2 regions of the Sinobacterium caligoides genome follow, and region 1 is predicted to be linked to the other one. Evidence: riboswitches for the same ligand, from Rfam matches in the RefSeq annotation. Region 1 holds a riboswitch; the other holds the start of a gene.
The links. Region 1 has a riboswitch for thiamine pyrophosphate ahead of EDC56_RS05315 (TonB-dependent receptor). Riboswitches for the same ligand answer to the same signal wherever they lie in the genome.

Region 1 (8,005 bases):
CTGAGAGTGATGAGGGTGCGTTCTCCTTTGATAACGAGTCGCCTCAGCACCAGGTCTACCTACCGCCTTTTCAGCTCAGCGATCGTCTGGTTACTAACGAAGAGTACCAGGCGTTTATCGATGATGGTGGTTATCGGCGAGCGGAGCTGTGGCTGGCAGACGGTTGGTCGAAGGTGCAGCAAGGTGAGATCACGAAGCCGCTCTACTGGCAGGATGACGGCGATGTAGCGCAGGAATATACCTTGTATGGCTTGCGTCCTAGGCAAGCCAATCAGCCGGTTTGTCACTTAAGCGCCTACGAGGCCGAGGCCTATGCTGGTTGGGCTGGCGCGCGCTTGCCGACCGAGTTTGAGTGGGAATACGCGGCGACACAGCAGCGTTTCAGCTCTGCCGCTGAGCGTTTTTACCACCCGCAGGCGGTCAGTGCTGAGGCCGGTGCAGAAAACATTACTCAGAGAAAAAGCGGGCAGGGGGCGTTGCTGCAACTTTACGATGCCTGCTGGCAGTGGACCTCAAGTGCTTACCGGCCCTACCCAGGCTTCAAAGTCTGCGCAGGGGCTATCGGCGAATACAATGGCAAGTTTATGTGCAACCAGTGGGTGTTGCGCGGTGGCTCCTGTGTTAGCCCGAATGCGCATCTGCGACCCAGCTATCGAAACTTCTTCTACCCAGAAGATCGCTGGCAGTTTAGCGGTCTTCGTTTGGCAAAAACAATAATTTAACAATACCAGCTTAGAGAACAATAATGACTGAAGCACTTGTGGAAAAACGCTTTGAGACAGCGGGCGAAGCTAAACTCTCTTTTCAAGATCATCACGCCAGCAGTAACGATGACCAGCTAGAAATCCTGCAAGGGCTTCGGCAGGCGCAGAAAACGATTAACCCTAAGTTTTTTTATGATACGCATGGCTCAGAGCTGTTTGAGTTGATCACGGCCCTACCGGAGTATTATCCCGCGCGCACAGAGCGCAGTATATTGCGTGACAACGCTGATGAGATCGCTGATTACTGTGGTCGCGAGGTGGTGTTGATCGAGCCGGGTAGTGGCAGTAGTGAAAAAGTTAGGTTGTTGCTACCGGCGCTACAGCCTAAAGCCTATGTGCCGATGGATATTGCCGGCGAGTTCCTGCAGCGTGCGGCTATCAAGCTTGGGGGAGAATTTCCTGCGCTGGATGTGCAGGCAATTTGCGCTGACTTCTCCCAACTCCCCAATCCACCGGCAACGCTACCTCACGGCAAACGCGTGATCTTTTACCCCGGCTCGACCTTGGGCAATATGACACCTGACGAGGCGGTGATATTCTTATCGAAATTAAGGTCTTGGTTGCTGCCGAGCTTGAGAGAGTGTAGCGATTCTGTACATGAGCATGAGCTGGCGGGCGGCGTGTTGATCGGCATTGATTTGCACAAGGAAAACGATATTTTGACGGCGGCTTACAATGATCAGCAGGGAGTGACGGCAGAGTTTAATCTTAATGTGTTAGCCAACGTTAATCGATTGACGGGTGCTAATATCGATGTGAATAAATTCAAGCATCACGCGTTTTATAATGAGCAGCTGCGCCGCATTGAGATGCACTTGATCAGCCAGCAGGCCCATAATGTCAGTGTGTTGGATGAGCAGCTGAGTTTTGCGCAGGGCGAGAGTATTCATACAGAAAACTCCTATAAATACACCATAGAAAGTTTTTCTGAGCTTGTTGCTAGGGCGGGGTTTCGTATTACAAAAAGTTGGTTGGATGGTGATCAGTTATTCAGTGTGCACTACTTACAGCTCGAGCAATAGTGTGCTACAGAGCCAGTGCCCCGGCGAACATCGTTCGCCGGAGAGAAGGTCTCATGACTGATTATTTTCCGTCATCGGATGAGTTTGCATAGATGATTGAATAACCTTCAGCGTTACCGGGTAGTTGTAGGTTGCCAGGGTTGATGACAATCTTCTGGTTGGCGGGCAGGGTGAAGGCATAGCCGCCAGGGCGCGGCGCGGAGATACCTTGACCGCTGAGGTTGTCAGTCGGCTCATCGCTTTTCTGATAGGTGACGGTATAGCCGCTGTTTTGAGCGGGAAGGTAGAGGTTGCCGGGCAGCACGTTGTAGGCCTGATTGCCGGGTAGGGCGAAGGTGTAGCCGGCACCACCGTTAACAACAACCAGCTCTGGTTTGATGGTGTCGGCGATAGTTACAGAGTTAACGTCATTACAGTTAAAACGGTATTTTTCACCGTAACTATCGACGACAACTTTCTTGGGATCGATATAGCCGTTGGCTTTGACGGTGTATTTGGCGGGTAAGCCATTGCTGAGAGTTTCTTCGCCAGTAAGGGTTATTTTAGTTTTTTTTCCGTTAGCTTTTACGCGTTCTTGGTTACAGTACTTCTTGGCCAGGGTGCAAATATCATCAGGGCTGTTTTGACAAAATTCATCAGAGGCCAAGCTGAGTGGTGAAGTTAATGCGAATGAGCTGGCAAGGGCGCCAAGTAAAAGCGTGGTTTTGTTCTTCATAATATACTCCATATGATTATTATAATTTCCCTTTAAAGAAAAACAGTTTTGTCTCTGCGCTATTTTTCTTGTGGGAATGTTATTGCTGATGACTTTGTGCGTCAAGTTAATCTTGTTTTTAATTTTTGTTTTGCGTGTCTCGTAGCAAGTTTGATTTGTGTTTTTTCTTTGTTGTGTTTATTCATATTTTTTCTTCTATTTTGTTTTTTATGTAGTGGCTTGCTCTGTTTTTTAATGTTGTGAATGCTGCTTTTTCATAAAGCCCACCAGCGTTGGTCAATGCTGAGGCGTTTTTAGTAATGGAGTAATGGAGTAATGGAGTAATGGAGTAATGGAGTAATTGAGTAATTGAGTAATGGAGTAATTGAGTAATGGAGTAATCGAGTACTTTAGGCGTTAACGACAGTCGTCGTTGCCTGTCTCAGTGAAAATAATCCGTAGTGCTTGCGTCTGCGTATTTTTTGCCCATGCTTTAATCTAGTGGGGTGATCAATCAGGTTGCTTTCTGGCCTCGCTTGATCAAGCTTGGTCGTAGTGGATCGTGATAAGCTGTTTAGCATCGATAACAATGGAGGCGAGTATGGCAACACGTAGAGATCGCGATAGCATGGGCGAGGTCGAGCTTCCTGCCGAGGCCTTGTACGGCGCACAGACCCAGCGGGCGGTGAATAACTTTCCGATCAGTGGTAAAACCCTGCCGGAGGCTTTCATACGTGCGCTGTTGATGGCGAAGGCGGCGGCCGCCAAGGCCAACGCCTCACTTAAGTTACTGCCGGCGGATATTGCTGCGGCGATCGCCGAGGCGGCGGAACAGTTACTTGCCGATGAACAGTTGATGCGCCACTTCCCCGTCGATATCTTTCAGACCGGCTCCGGCACTAGCACCAATATGAATGCCAACGAGGTGTTGGCGACACTGGCCTCGGAGATTGCCCTGCAGCGTGTGCACGCCAACGATCATGTCAATTATGGCCAGAGTAGCAACGATATCATTCCCTCCTGTATCCACATCAGTGCCGTGGTGGCGCTACAGGCGAAACTGTTGCCTGCGCTACAGCATCTGAAGGAGGTGATTGAGCACAAGGCAGCCAGCGTCGATCACCATATTAAAACCGGTCGTACGCATCTGATGGATGCGATGCCGGTGCGCCTGAGCCAGAGCCTGTTGAGCTGGGCGACACAGGTCAGCCAGAATATCGAAATGATTCAGCTGGTGGTACCGAAGCTGTTGACGCTGGCGCAGGGCGGCACCGCCGTCGGTACGGGTATTAATGCGGATAAACAGTTTGCTGCCGAGTTTAACAATCAGCTTAGTCTGATGACCGGTTTGGCCTTTTCACCGGCCGACAACTTCTTTAGCCACATTAGCAGCCAAGATCTGGCGGTCAGTCTATCGGGCCAGCTGAAGATGACGGCGGTGACAATGATGAAGATCGCCAATGATTTGCGTTGGATGAACTCGGGGCCTTTAGCAGGGATTGCGGAGATTCAGCTGGAGGCATTGCAGCCAGGCTCGTCGATTATGCCGGGCAAGGTCAACCCGGTGATCCCGGAGGCGGCGGCGATGGTGGCGGCACAGGTGATCGGCAATGATGCGGCCATCACCGTCGGCGGTCAGGCGGGCAATTTCGAACTCAATGTGATGTTACCGATGATAGCCGATAATCTACTATCGAGTATCGGGCTGTTGGCGAATGCCAGTGAGTTGCTCGCAGACAAGGCGATTGCCACCTTTACTGTGAATGAGCAGCAGCTGCAAAAGACACTGGCGCGAAACCCTATTCTGGTCACCGCGTTAAACCCCGTTATTGGCTATAGCAAGGCGGCGGAGATCGCTAAGAAAGCCTATCAGCAGGGGCGGGACATCGTCGACGTGGCGGAAGAAGAGACAGAGCTGAGCCGACAGCAGTTAATGGGGTTATTAGATCCGGCCAAGCTGACCCAGTAGTAATATGGCCATAGCGGCAGCAGATAATAGCGGAGGAGGCGACATAGCTGAGACAGAAATGCCTGCCGCATGACTTATCTGTTAGTTGCTTAGTGATAAAATTTTAGCTGCATTAAGGAAAAGCCGCTGTTTTTAGCTACAATATGCCTTATCTATTAAGACGATCCTTAGGGGCGGCGCGAGCCTGAGAAGCACCCTTAGTACCTGATCCAGATAATGCTGGCGTAGGAAGAGGTGTTCACTCGTTCCTGCGCGCCTGTGCTATCTGGTTCTCTCTCTATTCGGAACCACCATGACACGATTGAATCGACACGCCTTGTATCTCGCCGTATTGGCCGCCAGCAGCTATCAACCCCTCCACGCCGAAGAGTTTGCCTTGGAGGAGGTGATTGTCACCGCTAACTTCCGCGAGGCGAGCCTGCTCGACAGCCCAGCCAGTGTCAGCGTTGTTGATGTGGCCGATATTGAATCGCGTGGCGCGCAGCACCTGCAGGATGTGTTAAATCTGTCGCCGAATGTTAACTTCTCGTCGGGGGCGTCGCGTGCGCGTTTCTTGCAAATGCGTGGCATTGGCGAGCTCGAGCAGTTTGTCGATCCGAAGCACTTCCCCTCGGTCGGCGTCACCGTCGACGGTATCAGCCTTAACGGCAACGCCAACGCGGCGATGCTAATGGATACCGAACAGGTCGAGGTGTTGCGAGGCCCACAGGGCACACGCTTTGGTACCAACGCACTGGCTGGCATGGTCAACATCACCTCCGCCGCGCCAACAGAAGAGTTTGAAGGCTTTGTCACCGGCGGCGTTGCCAACTACGGTGGTGCCGAGCTCGGTGCTGCGGTGTCGGGGCCGTTGACCGATAACCTGCTCGGCCGCCTCGCCGTGCAGCACCAGCGCAGCGACGGCTATATGGAGAACGACTACCTGGGCCGCGACAATACCAATAACATCGATGAGAGCTCGGCGCGGGGCAAGCTGCGCTGGCTAGCCGGCGATGATGCGGTGATCGACTTCACCGCGATGAGTTTTCACAGTAATAACGGCTATGACGCTTACTCCCTCGATAACGACTTCCATACCCAGTCGGACCAGCCGGGTCACGACCGCGTCGACTTCGATGCCTTGGCGATGAACGGCACCTGGTCGCTCAGTGACGATTACGACCTCAACATCATCAGCAGCTGGAGCCAATCGGAAAACGATTACAGCTACGATGAAGACTGGTCGAACCCGCACATCTGTGATGGCGTTGCGAGCTGTGAGTGGTTCTCGAATACCGATAGCCTGCAGCGTGACACCCAGACGATCGATCTCGATGCGCGCCTGCTCAGCACCGGTGCACTCGATGTGGCGGGTGATTACCAGACCGTCTTTGGTGTCTACGGCCAGCACAGAGAGCAATCGTTAGAGCGTTACTACTATGACGAGTTCAACAGCGATTACGATAGTCAGCGCCTCGCCGCCTACGGCCAGATCGATTACATGCTGACCGATAGTCTGCACCTGATTGCCGGTCTGCGTGGCGAGCGCTTCAGCGACGATTATAGCGATCTCAATGTCTATGGCGGCCGCTTTAACAGTGATAACCGCGACAACCTGTACAGCGGCGAGCTGACCCTACAGTACTTTACTGCAAACGATAATCTTGTCTACGCCACCGTCTCCCGCGGCGAGAAGCCGGGCGGCGTGAATACCGAGGCCAGCTCCAGCTACCCGATGTTGCAGCCCGGTTATCAAGACTTCCTCCACAGCCGCCTGAGCTTTGAGAGCGAATCGTTACTGAATACCGAGCTGGGCTTCAAGGGCACCTTCATCGATGATCGCCTGCAGCTGCGTGCCGCGGTGTTTTATATGCAGCGTGACAATGCTCAACTGGAGAGTTGGTTGACAGCGTACGATAACAACAATCAGTTTCACTGGGTCGGCTTACTCGATAACGCCGGCCGTGCGAGCAACTACGGTGCCGAGTTAGAACTCGACTTTGTTGCGACCGAACAGCTGTCACTGTTCGCCAGCCTTGGTCTATTGCGCACCAATGTCGATGGCATGACGGTCTACGACCTCGATCAGGAGGCCTTTGTTGAAGTCAACGATCGGGAGCAGGCGAAGTCACCGCGCTATCAATACAGCGTCGGTGCCCAGGCACAGTTTACTGAGCGCCTGAGTGGCCGTATTGAGTTAGAGGGCAAGGATCAGCAGTACTACGGCTATTACCACGACAACACCTTGGATGCCTACGACCTGCTTAACGCCAGCGTTAGTTATCAACAGGGCCCTGTGGAGCTGACACTCTGGGCGCGCAACCTGACCAATGAAGAATACGCCGTACACGGTTTGTACTTCGGTAACGACCCGCGCAACGGCTACATGCCTCAGCAGTTCAATCAACAGGGTGAACCCCGTACCTTTGGTATTAACGGTCGTTATAACTTCTAATAGCCACTGCATAGGCGCTGACATGTGAATGCAGCGCCTGTTGTTCAATATCAATTTGGCCGTACCGTTATCGTGCGGCTTAATCTGTTTTCCCATCGCTATTGTTAAAAGCGAGAGAATATCGCTCGGTGTACATCCTGTGTTCATACTCTTTGGGGTGATGAATTGTTTAGTTTATCGTATTGGCAACGTCGTGGGTTTATTGCTTGGCTGTTTAATGTGAAATGATACATATCACGGTAAGAGGCTAATACCGAAGATTCTCTAAGGATAGGGAAAGAGGTATCTGTGCTCATTGTATCTAATGTTCTAAGTGGTTAATTAAAAGGGATTTTAAAATGCGTCAACTCGGTCAACGCGAGGCTAAGCAAGCCATCGCCCACCAAGATAATCACGGTCTCATGCAGATCAGCAATGTCGCGACCATTAAGGGGGTGGTGTCAGCAGAAAAATTACTGCGTGCCGTACACTGTGCCTATCAACAGCATCCGTTTCTTCGTGCGCGCATTGAATTTGAAGGGGGTTGTTGGCAATTTTTTTATGACGTTGCTTTTGATTCTGTACAGCATACTTATGAAAGTAAGAAGCGTGCTTCTATAGAGACAGAGATGGCTGCTGAGATGAAGAATATTATCGCGCAGGATAAGTACTTGTGGCGTACACGCTTGGTTAATATTGCTGGAACCGATCAAAGCTACTTTATTTTAACGACGCATCACAGTATGACAGATGGTATAGCCTGCTTTTCGCTGATTAACGATATATTAGGTTATTACAACGCTATTGCTGCCGGTAAAGAGGTTGTTATTGAGTCGTTTCCCGAAAGAGGCTGCCTAGAAGATTACTATGTGCAGTCAGCGAATGTGCGTGACATGAGTGATGTCGAAAAAAACAGGGAGGCGTCCATATGGCCAGTAGCAGAACCCGCTTTATTGCAGCAACGAATGCCGTTGATAAAGGAGTTAGTGTTTTCTGGGGCAGATGTTGCTGCGCTGCTATCAATGTGTCGAGCCTCAAAGGTAACGCTGAATGGCTTGTTGAGCGCGTTGATTTTTAGGGCTTCTTTCAATGTCGAAAATGCACCAACCTTCATCAAGAGCTCAGTGCCGATAAATGTTCGAT
Region 2 (8,005 bases), on a different contig from region 1:
TCCTGACGATGTGCCACCACCAGGCTGCCACCCGTGTGATAAAACACCTCACCGTTGATCTGCTGGACAAGCTCCGGCCAGCGCCGCAACGAGCGCTGACCTAGGGCATACACTAAGGGCTCATAAACATCCGACTCACTCACCGGTGTCAGCATCCCCGCAGCGGTATAGCTGCAGGCACTACCGTTATCGATACCATCTCGATCAAACAAGGTCACTTGATGACCACGCTGCTGTAACAGCAAGGCACTGAGGCGACCTACAATTCCTGCGCCTGCAATTCCTATCTTCATCGAAGAGCTCCTCCTCGCCCTAACGACGAGGATGTAACACGAGGAAAGAGCTGCGTCGTTAAGACGACACAGCCCAGCTAAAGCAAGCTGTTAAACCTTCTGGTAGATCTCGCTACCGGCTTGCTTGAACTCTTCCGATTTCTTCTGCATTTCTGCGTCTAGGTCTAACACCTTAATCGTCTCTCCACGCACCTCAACACCCTGGGCCGAAGCGTAGTCTCGCACTTCCTGCGAAATTTTCATCGAGCAAAACTTCGGGCCACACATAGAGCAAAAGTGCGCCACCTTCGCCGACTCTTTCGGCAGCGTTTCATCGTGGTAGCTGCGTGCAGTATCCGGATCTAGACCGAGGTTAAACTGATCCTCCCAGCGGAACTCAAAGCGCGCCTTTGAGAGTGCGTTATCTCGTACCTGCGCACCAGGATGCCCCTTGGCTAGATCCGCGGCATGGGCGGCTAGCTTATAAGTGATAATGCCCGTCTTAACATCGTCTTTGTTGGGTAGACCAAGGTGCTCCTTCGGTGTCACATAACAGAGCATGGCACAGCCATACCAACCGATCATCGCCGCGCCAATACCGGAAGTGATGTGGTCGTAGCCAGGTGCAATATCAGTCGTCAATGGACCCAAGGTGTAGAACGGCGCCTCATCGCAGTGCTCAAGCTGCTTCTCCATGTTGGCCTTGATCATGTGCATCGGCACATGGCCCGGCCCTTCGATCATCACCTGCACATCATGCTGCCAAGCTATTTTAGTGAGCTCCCCTAGCGTCTCCAGCTCACCAAACTGTGCGGCATCGTTGGCGTCGGCGATAGAGCCTGGGCGCAAACCGTCGCCAAGGGAGAAGGCGACGTCATACTGTTTACAGATTTCACAGATCTCTTCGAAATGTGTATAGAGAAAGTTTTCTTCATGATGAGCGAGACACCACTTAGCCATGATCGAGCCGCCACGAGAAACAATACCTGTCACCCTTGTCGCCGTCATTGGTACATAACGCAACAACACACCGGCATGAATAGTAAAGTAGTCAACACCCTGCTCAGCCTGCTCAATTAACGTATCGCGAAAGACCTCCCAGGTGAGGTTTTCAGCAACACCATCAACCTTCTCAAGCGCCTGATAGATCGGCACTGTACCTACCGGTACTGGTGAGTTGCGAATGATCCACTCGCGTGTCTCATGGATATTCTTACCTGTGGATAAATCCATCATGGTGTCGGCACCCCAGCGGATACCCCAGCTCAGCTTAGCCACCTCTTCCTCGATCGAAGAACCTAGGGCAGAGTTACCAATATTGCCATTCACCTTCACCAAAAAGTTACGGCCGATAATCATCGGCTCTGACTCTGGGTGATTGATATTACAAGGAATAATCGCTCGCCCCCTGGCGACCTCACTGCGCACAAACTCCGGGGTAATCTCATCGGGAATTTCGGCACCAAAGGCTTCGCCAGGGTGCTGTTCATTGACCAGCCCCTGCTCTTTCAAATGCTGCAGCGTCATGTTCTCGCGAATCGCAATATATTCCATCTCAGGCGTGATAACGCCCTGTCGCGCATAGTGCATTTGACTGACATTCTTGCCCGGCTTAGCACGGCGAGGCGTCCGCTTCAGGTCGAAGCGCAGCCCATCAAGGCTATCATCTGCGGCACGCAGCTTGGCGTAGTCAGAGCTATCGCCCGGCAGCTCTTCCGTGTCATCACGCTCAAGCACCCAGCTACTGCGCATTGCCTCGAGCCCTTGGCGAATGTCGACACTGACTTCAGGATCAGAGTAAACGCCAGAGGTATCATAGACTCGTACCGCCTCGTTAGGCTCAAGACGAGTGCTACCATCTGGGTTAGAAACCGTCGTCGCCGTCAGCGAAATCTCACGCATCGGCACACGAATATCTGGGCGAGAGCCTTCGATATAGGTTTTCTCTGAATTAGGAAAGGGCTGGATTGAAGCTTCATCCACACGAGCGGTATTGCTGAGCTTACTGACGGTCATAATGCTGCCTTATATTGCCGCGATTAAACGCCAGGGCAGCATCACACGTCAAACATAAGGTAGTAGGATTGCGGTGAAGTAGTAGAGAAAGTCACCGACCTTGTTCCCTCCGCAGGTATTAACCTAACAGGTTCAACGGGTAAGCTCTCAGCTAAAAGAAGACAACAGACCATTTAAAGCCTGTGACTTGTTAGCACCCCGACAAGTTGCTGGCAATTCTAAAAGCTCTACTTACTTTTCGCAAGCGCGCAATTCATACAACGAAGATTACTATCATTGCTTTAGGGTACGTTAACGATATCAAGTTCATCCTGACTCCCACGACGCCATCGCGCTCGCTGCAGGCCTCGGTGCACCAACCAGATCAGCAGCGAGGTAATCGCCACCGCGCAGAGGATCGATGACAGACGATAGAAAATCGCGTAAACAGCGTCTTGTTGCCCTGGTACAAGACTACTGGTCAGCGGCACGATCAGCGCAGACATCGCCGAAAAACCGATGCCGACGCGTACTGCATCCCCTGCAAGCCAATGACTAAATAAGGCTGCCGCAATGGCGTAAGCCAGCACAAACAGCACGATATTATCGTACCAAGCACTAAGCCCCAGCTGAATCAATAATGCTGCCAAACAGCCGTAGAGAGTTCCCATCACTCGTATCTTTGCTGCCTGCAGCGACCCAACCAGGGTCATCGGCGACAATATGATCAGCATACTTGCTTGAGCAGACAGTGAGTCATTGAGATGCGCTATTTGAAAAATGAAAAAAATAACCATTGCCACCAGCCAGCCCAATACTGTTTGCTGCCACAGTTGCTCCGAGGTCGCCTCTCGCACCTCTAGCTCTACAGGTTCATTTTCTGCAATCGGCTCGGGAAAAATATAAAACGCCAAGGCACAAACCACTACCGCCACCCAGCTCGCCTGCCAAAAACCGACGGTGAAGTTCTCTAAGTCAACGCCGGGGTAGCTGCCGATATTAATAATGACCGAGCCAAATAGCAGGCCAATGGTGCCAAAGAGTGAGCTGGCCTTATGCTGCATAGCATAACACTTCGACAGCAACATAATAGCGACCGCGATGGACATCAATAGCGGATAAGGCTGTAAGAAACCAAGAATTACGTTAGTTTCTATCCCAACCCAGAATACCGCCAACACCATTTGCGCAAACATCACGCTATTCCAGCGCACCAGCCTCGATAACATGAGCATCGGCAGCAAACACACAAACATCGTGTTCGTCCAACCAAAAAACAGGCTCAGCGTCAGACTCAGCACACAGGAAAACCAAATTCGGTACGCTTTCATCGTCAACGCCTAATACAGGTAGTGGGCGATGCTAATCAGGCGAATCATCCCCTCGGCCAGCCAAGTAAATAGTGAATGGCTTTCCGTGTAGACGACGACGGTCGCCCTAGAACCAACGAACAAGTTCGCTGGAAGGGCCTCCTCGCTCTCAAGGTTCACCCGCACACGCTGTGCATCTCTCACCCAGCGGTTACTCGTCTCAACCGCTGACAAGCGGCCATTGGCCTGCTGCTGTGCAGAAGCGACACCAAAATCGCGGCTCAGCAAAGACAACGTAAAGACCTTACCGGGTAGTGCATCAAAGGCCACCTCCGCCGTCTCACCCGGCTTCATCAAAGCCGTCGCCTTTTCACGAAAATCCGCCACCAACCATAGCGAATCCGCAGGGATGAAGGTGAGTATTGGCTGATTAGCGCTAGCAAAAGCTCCCTCATGCAGCTGCAAGTTACTCACTACGCCGTCGCTAGGTGCTAACACCTGCGTACGCGACAAGTCCCACTTAGCTTGAGCTAAAGCGTTTTGTGCAGCCAGCACCACACTGCTATGACCAATACCGTCACCCAGCCGTACCTCTAAGGCACGCAGCTGTGCACGTGCGGCACGTAGGTTTGCCGCGCTTGCGTCTCGCTTGCTCTCTGCATTATCGAACTGCGACTTGGATACCGAGCCACTACGTGCAAGACGCTCGATACGCTTAAAGTCGCGCATTGCATTATCCGCCGTGACTCTATACGTCTCAATCTTCGCCTTCGCGGCGGTAACATCTGCGTAGCGCGCCGCCTCCTGCTCGTAGGCTTGACGCAGTGCCAGCTGCGCTCTTTCGTGAACTAGACGGTAGTGCGTATCATCGATACTAAAGAGCAGTTCACCTGCCTTAACGGCTTGATTATTTTCGCTGTAGACCGCTGTAATATGCCCCGAAACTTCTGTCGCTAACGGTACTACAAACCCTTGCACCCGGCTCTCTGTCGTCATCGGAGCGTAGCGATCAGCAAGCACAAAGTAGCTTCCTACGAGCACAAAAAACAGTAACAATGTCGTCATCCAGCGACGAAAGCGCGCCTCTGCAGCCTGCATAGTAATATCCTGTGTTTATCCAATAGCAGGCTAGTGTAACGAATCAAAAAAGTGGCATATAGAGTGTAAAACAAGTCGCTTGCGACCTACTAATAGGACAATATAGACTGCCGCCCTCGTAGGAAGCCACATGACCAGTCTCGATGACCTCAACCTTTTTGCCCTGACTGTTCGCCACCAGGGCATTAGCGCCGCTGCCGCCGCCACCAATATGCAGCGTTCTAAAATCAGTCGCCGACTACAGGCTTTAGAGCATGCACTGGGCTACCAACTACTAATACGCACGACACGACATATCGAGCTCACCGAACAGGGGCGCTGGCTCTACCGTCAAATCGAATCTCCTCTCAATACCCTACAGGCCGCCACTGAGCTGATGGTCGAGAGGGGAACGGCACCAAAAGGCCTAATGCGTATTGCCATCCCCCCTACCCTTGGTGTTACCGAGTTTTTCGCCGACACCATTGAGCGGTACATCAGTTTGTATCCGCAGGTACAGTTAGAAATAGAACACGAAAAAAGCGCCATCGACCTACGCCGCAGCAACACCGACCTACAATTACTCCCCGGCTTCATCGACAGCCTACACGACGATTACGTACAGCAATCATTGATTCAATTCCCTTACACCTTAGTCGCCTCACCCTGCTATTTAAGCAAGAAAGGAAGACCAAAAGCACTGGCAGAACTCGCTGACTACGACTTTCTTGCCAGTCGTTACACTCGCAGTCTCATGCCTGAATGTCGTAACTACCGGCTATTTAGCGACGACCTACGACTCTTGCATCAGCTGGCAAAGGCTGGCCAAGGCATCGCAATACTCCCGACCTCGATGATTGAAGAGGATCTCGCTAGTGGCGCGCTATCTAACATCGATTGCGCCGACCAGCTAACACCACCCAGCATCAGCTTAATCTATCCCGCTCAAGCCTACTTGCCGGAAAGAACACGCCTCATGGTGAAGATGCTCAGGGATAACTTTGCCCTCTAACCGTCAGCTCCTTCCGCGATATCAGCGAACGAATTACAGGCGATCTGTGATGTCCTTTTACCGGACACGGCAGGTCCTGCATAGACCGGAGTAATGCCAGTAGAACAGCGGCAACGCTAAGCATGATAGCTTGCTGCATAACAGCAGCGGGGGAGGTATGAGTAGCCTACAAGATAAATATACGAAAAGGTTCAGCCTGTTCGGCAAGGGGGGGGGGAACGAAAAATAGAGATAAGATTGCTGCGGCCCATCAGGCTAATCTATCTTGGTAGATTTTCTACCGCAACAATCTATAAACAACGATGGCCTTCCAACATCACAGGGTCGTTATTTTAGTCATTCTTATTAATTTGCTTTATTATTATTATGTTAAAGCTTGTTATTTTTTGAAAGTTGTTATTTTTTAGAGCTTGTTGTCTTTATGTGTGGCCAGTATACGTAAATTCCCGTAGTCGGCAAGTGATACAAATCAAGATAAGTGTTTTTACCTATTCGGTGAGAAATATACCTAGTGGTAACTGGGGTTTACAGAGGCAGGTAGAACGACAACAGCGCTTGAAAATTGATCTATTGAAAGGGGGCAGAAGGAACTGAGTGAGGCTGCTCTAGCCTCACCCTACCGAATCAACGCTATTGGCTGGCAACAAATTTAGCGATAGCTCGCTCTGACAGCGTCGTACCTGTTTTCTTTTTAATCTCTGCGGCATCCAGCCCTTTCTTTGCTAGCCGCTTAATTTCGCTACCCAACAGCATAAATTGCTGCTTCTGCTGTTTCTGCAGCTCCATCTCACGCTTACGATTATCCGCCTTCTGCCGTTTCTTCTGATTCACTTCCTGCATCAGCGCCTTCAACTTATCACTCTTAACGCCTCGGCCTGCCAATACAATGCCCGACAGGCGCATCTCGGCAGGCGTAATCTCAGTCGTTTCCTCCTGATCGAGGCTGACACGCATCCGCGGCTCGCCATCATTCCACACGGCACGATGGTACTTGCTAGAACGGGTATGCTTGGATAAGTAATACTCAAAAGCATCAACCAACTCTGGATGACGGGTACAAAGCTCCTCGTAGATACCTATCGCCAAGGGCGCGACCTCTTCACCGAATAGATGAGGGTAGTTAACCTCTAAAAAGACAGAGGTGACTTCGATGATTTCTTTAGTAGGGATCGGCCGTGACACGGAGACTTCCTTTAACAAAACTATTGGGGGGCGAAGGATAGCAAAAAACAACCGCTGTTCACACTTTAAGCGGCCTAATAGCCACGCTATTCGCCCGTTCGAGGGTTTTAAAGAACCAGCAGCGCCGTCAACTGCAATAAAAGCATGGCAAAGACACCCGCCAATATGTCGTCGACCATAATGCCAAAGCCACCCTCAACCCTTTTATCCAACCAGCTGATCGGCCAGGGCTTTAGAATATCAAAACAGCGAAAGTAGACGAAACCCAAGACGATCCACAACCAACCTGACGGCGCTAGAAACATGGTAATCCAGTAGCCGACAAACTCGTCCCAAACAATACCGGGATGGTCATGCACCTGCAGCTCCGCCGCAGTACGATGACAAAGGTAGATGCCTACAGCAGTCGTACTCAGCAGCATGATCAAGTACCACCAGGGTGACCAGCCCTGCAATAGCGCAACATAAATGAACACCCCCATTACTGTACCAAAGGTACCCGGCGCCTTCGGCGCCATGCCGCTACCAAAACCAAAAGCCGCGTAGTGGACAAAATTGTTATGCGGTAGCGGCAGTTCTGACTCTGACTGCGTGACCGATTCCTCGTTACTCATGCTTTCAATACACCTGTTAGAAATGTTTAAAGCCGTTCGCACTCATAGGCAAGGCAGAAAGAGCCTCATCGCCATCATGCACGCAAACACCACTGCCAGCGACCATACGCCCTATCTTGGTCAGCGGCCAATCTCGAGACGAGAATTGCGCCGCTAGCGTTGACCAATTTTCCCGTGCTACGGTCACGCATAGCTCATAGTCATCACCACCGCGTAACTGAAACTCTAGCCGCTCATTACTATTAACCGTGGATAACGCGCTAGAACAGGGCAACAATGCCGCCTCAATTTCTGCACCAAGACCGCTGCCAGCACAGATATGACCGAGGTCAGCCAACAAACCATCGGAGATATCGATAGCACAACGACTATAGTCTCGGAGCAGCAGGCCCTCCTCAATACGTGCCGTTGGTCGCTCAAAACGCCGCAAAAGAAAAGCTTCTTCTGCCGTCTCTGCGAGTGACTGTCGCTGTGCAACGCGTAGACCGGCAGCGGCATCACCTAGACTTCCCGTTACGGCAATAATATCACCCTCTTCCGCTG

Region 2: it holds a riboswitch for thiamine pyrophosphate, as region 1 does, so the genes downstream of both, thiC (phosphomethylpyrimidine synthase ThiC) here and EDC56_RS05315 (TonB-dependent receptor) in region 1, are expected to answer to the same signal.

What each region holds. Positions count from the first base shown of each region.
Region 1 is NZ_RKHR01000003.1:1,187,745-1,195,749, reverse strand. It holds gene egtB (ergothioneine biosynthesis protein EgtB) at 1-722, shown strand, start outside; gene egtD (L-histidine N(alpha)-methyltransferase) at 746-1,786, shown strand; gene EDC56_RS05325 (hypothetical protein) at 1,848-2,501, opposite strand; gene EDC56_RS05320 (class II fumarate hydratase) at 3,082-4,449, shown strand; TPP riboswitch at 4,609-4,697, shown strand; gene EDC56_RS05315 (TonB-dependent receptor) at 4,742-6,883, shown strand; gene EDC56_RS05305 (condensation domain-containing protein) at 7,222-8,005, shown strand, end outside.
Region 2 is NZ_RKHR01000004.1:756,791-764,795, forward strand. It holds gene thiO (glycine oxidase ThiO) at 1-293, opposite strand, end outside; gene thiC (phosphomethylpyrimidine synthase ThiC) at 384-2,288, opposite strand; TPP riboswitch at 2,376-2,499, opposite strand; gene EDC56_RS10115 (DUF2955 domain-containing protein) at 2,570-3,598, opposite strand; gene EDC56_RS10120 (HlyD family secretion protein) at 3,608-4,675, opposite strand; gene EDC56_RS10125 (LysR family transcriptional regulator) at 4,806-5,666, shown strand; gene EDC56_RS10130 (ProQ/FINO family protein) at 6,297-6,848, opposite strand; gene EDC56_RS10135 (phosphatidylglycerophosphatase A family protein) at 6,956-7,462, opposite strand; gene thiL (thiamine-phosphate kinase) at 7,479-8,005, opposite strand, start outside.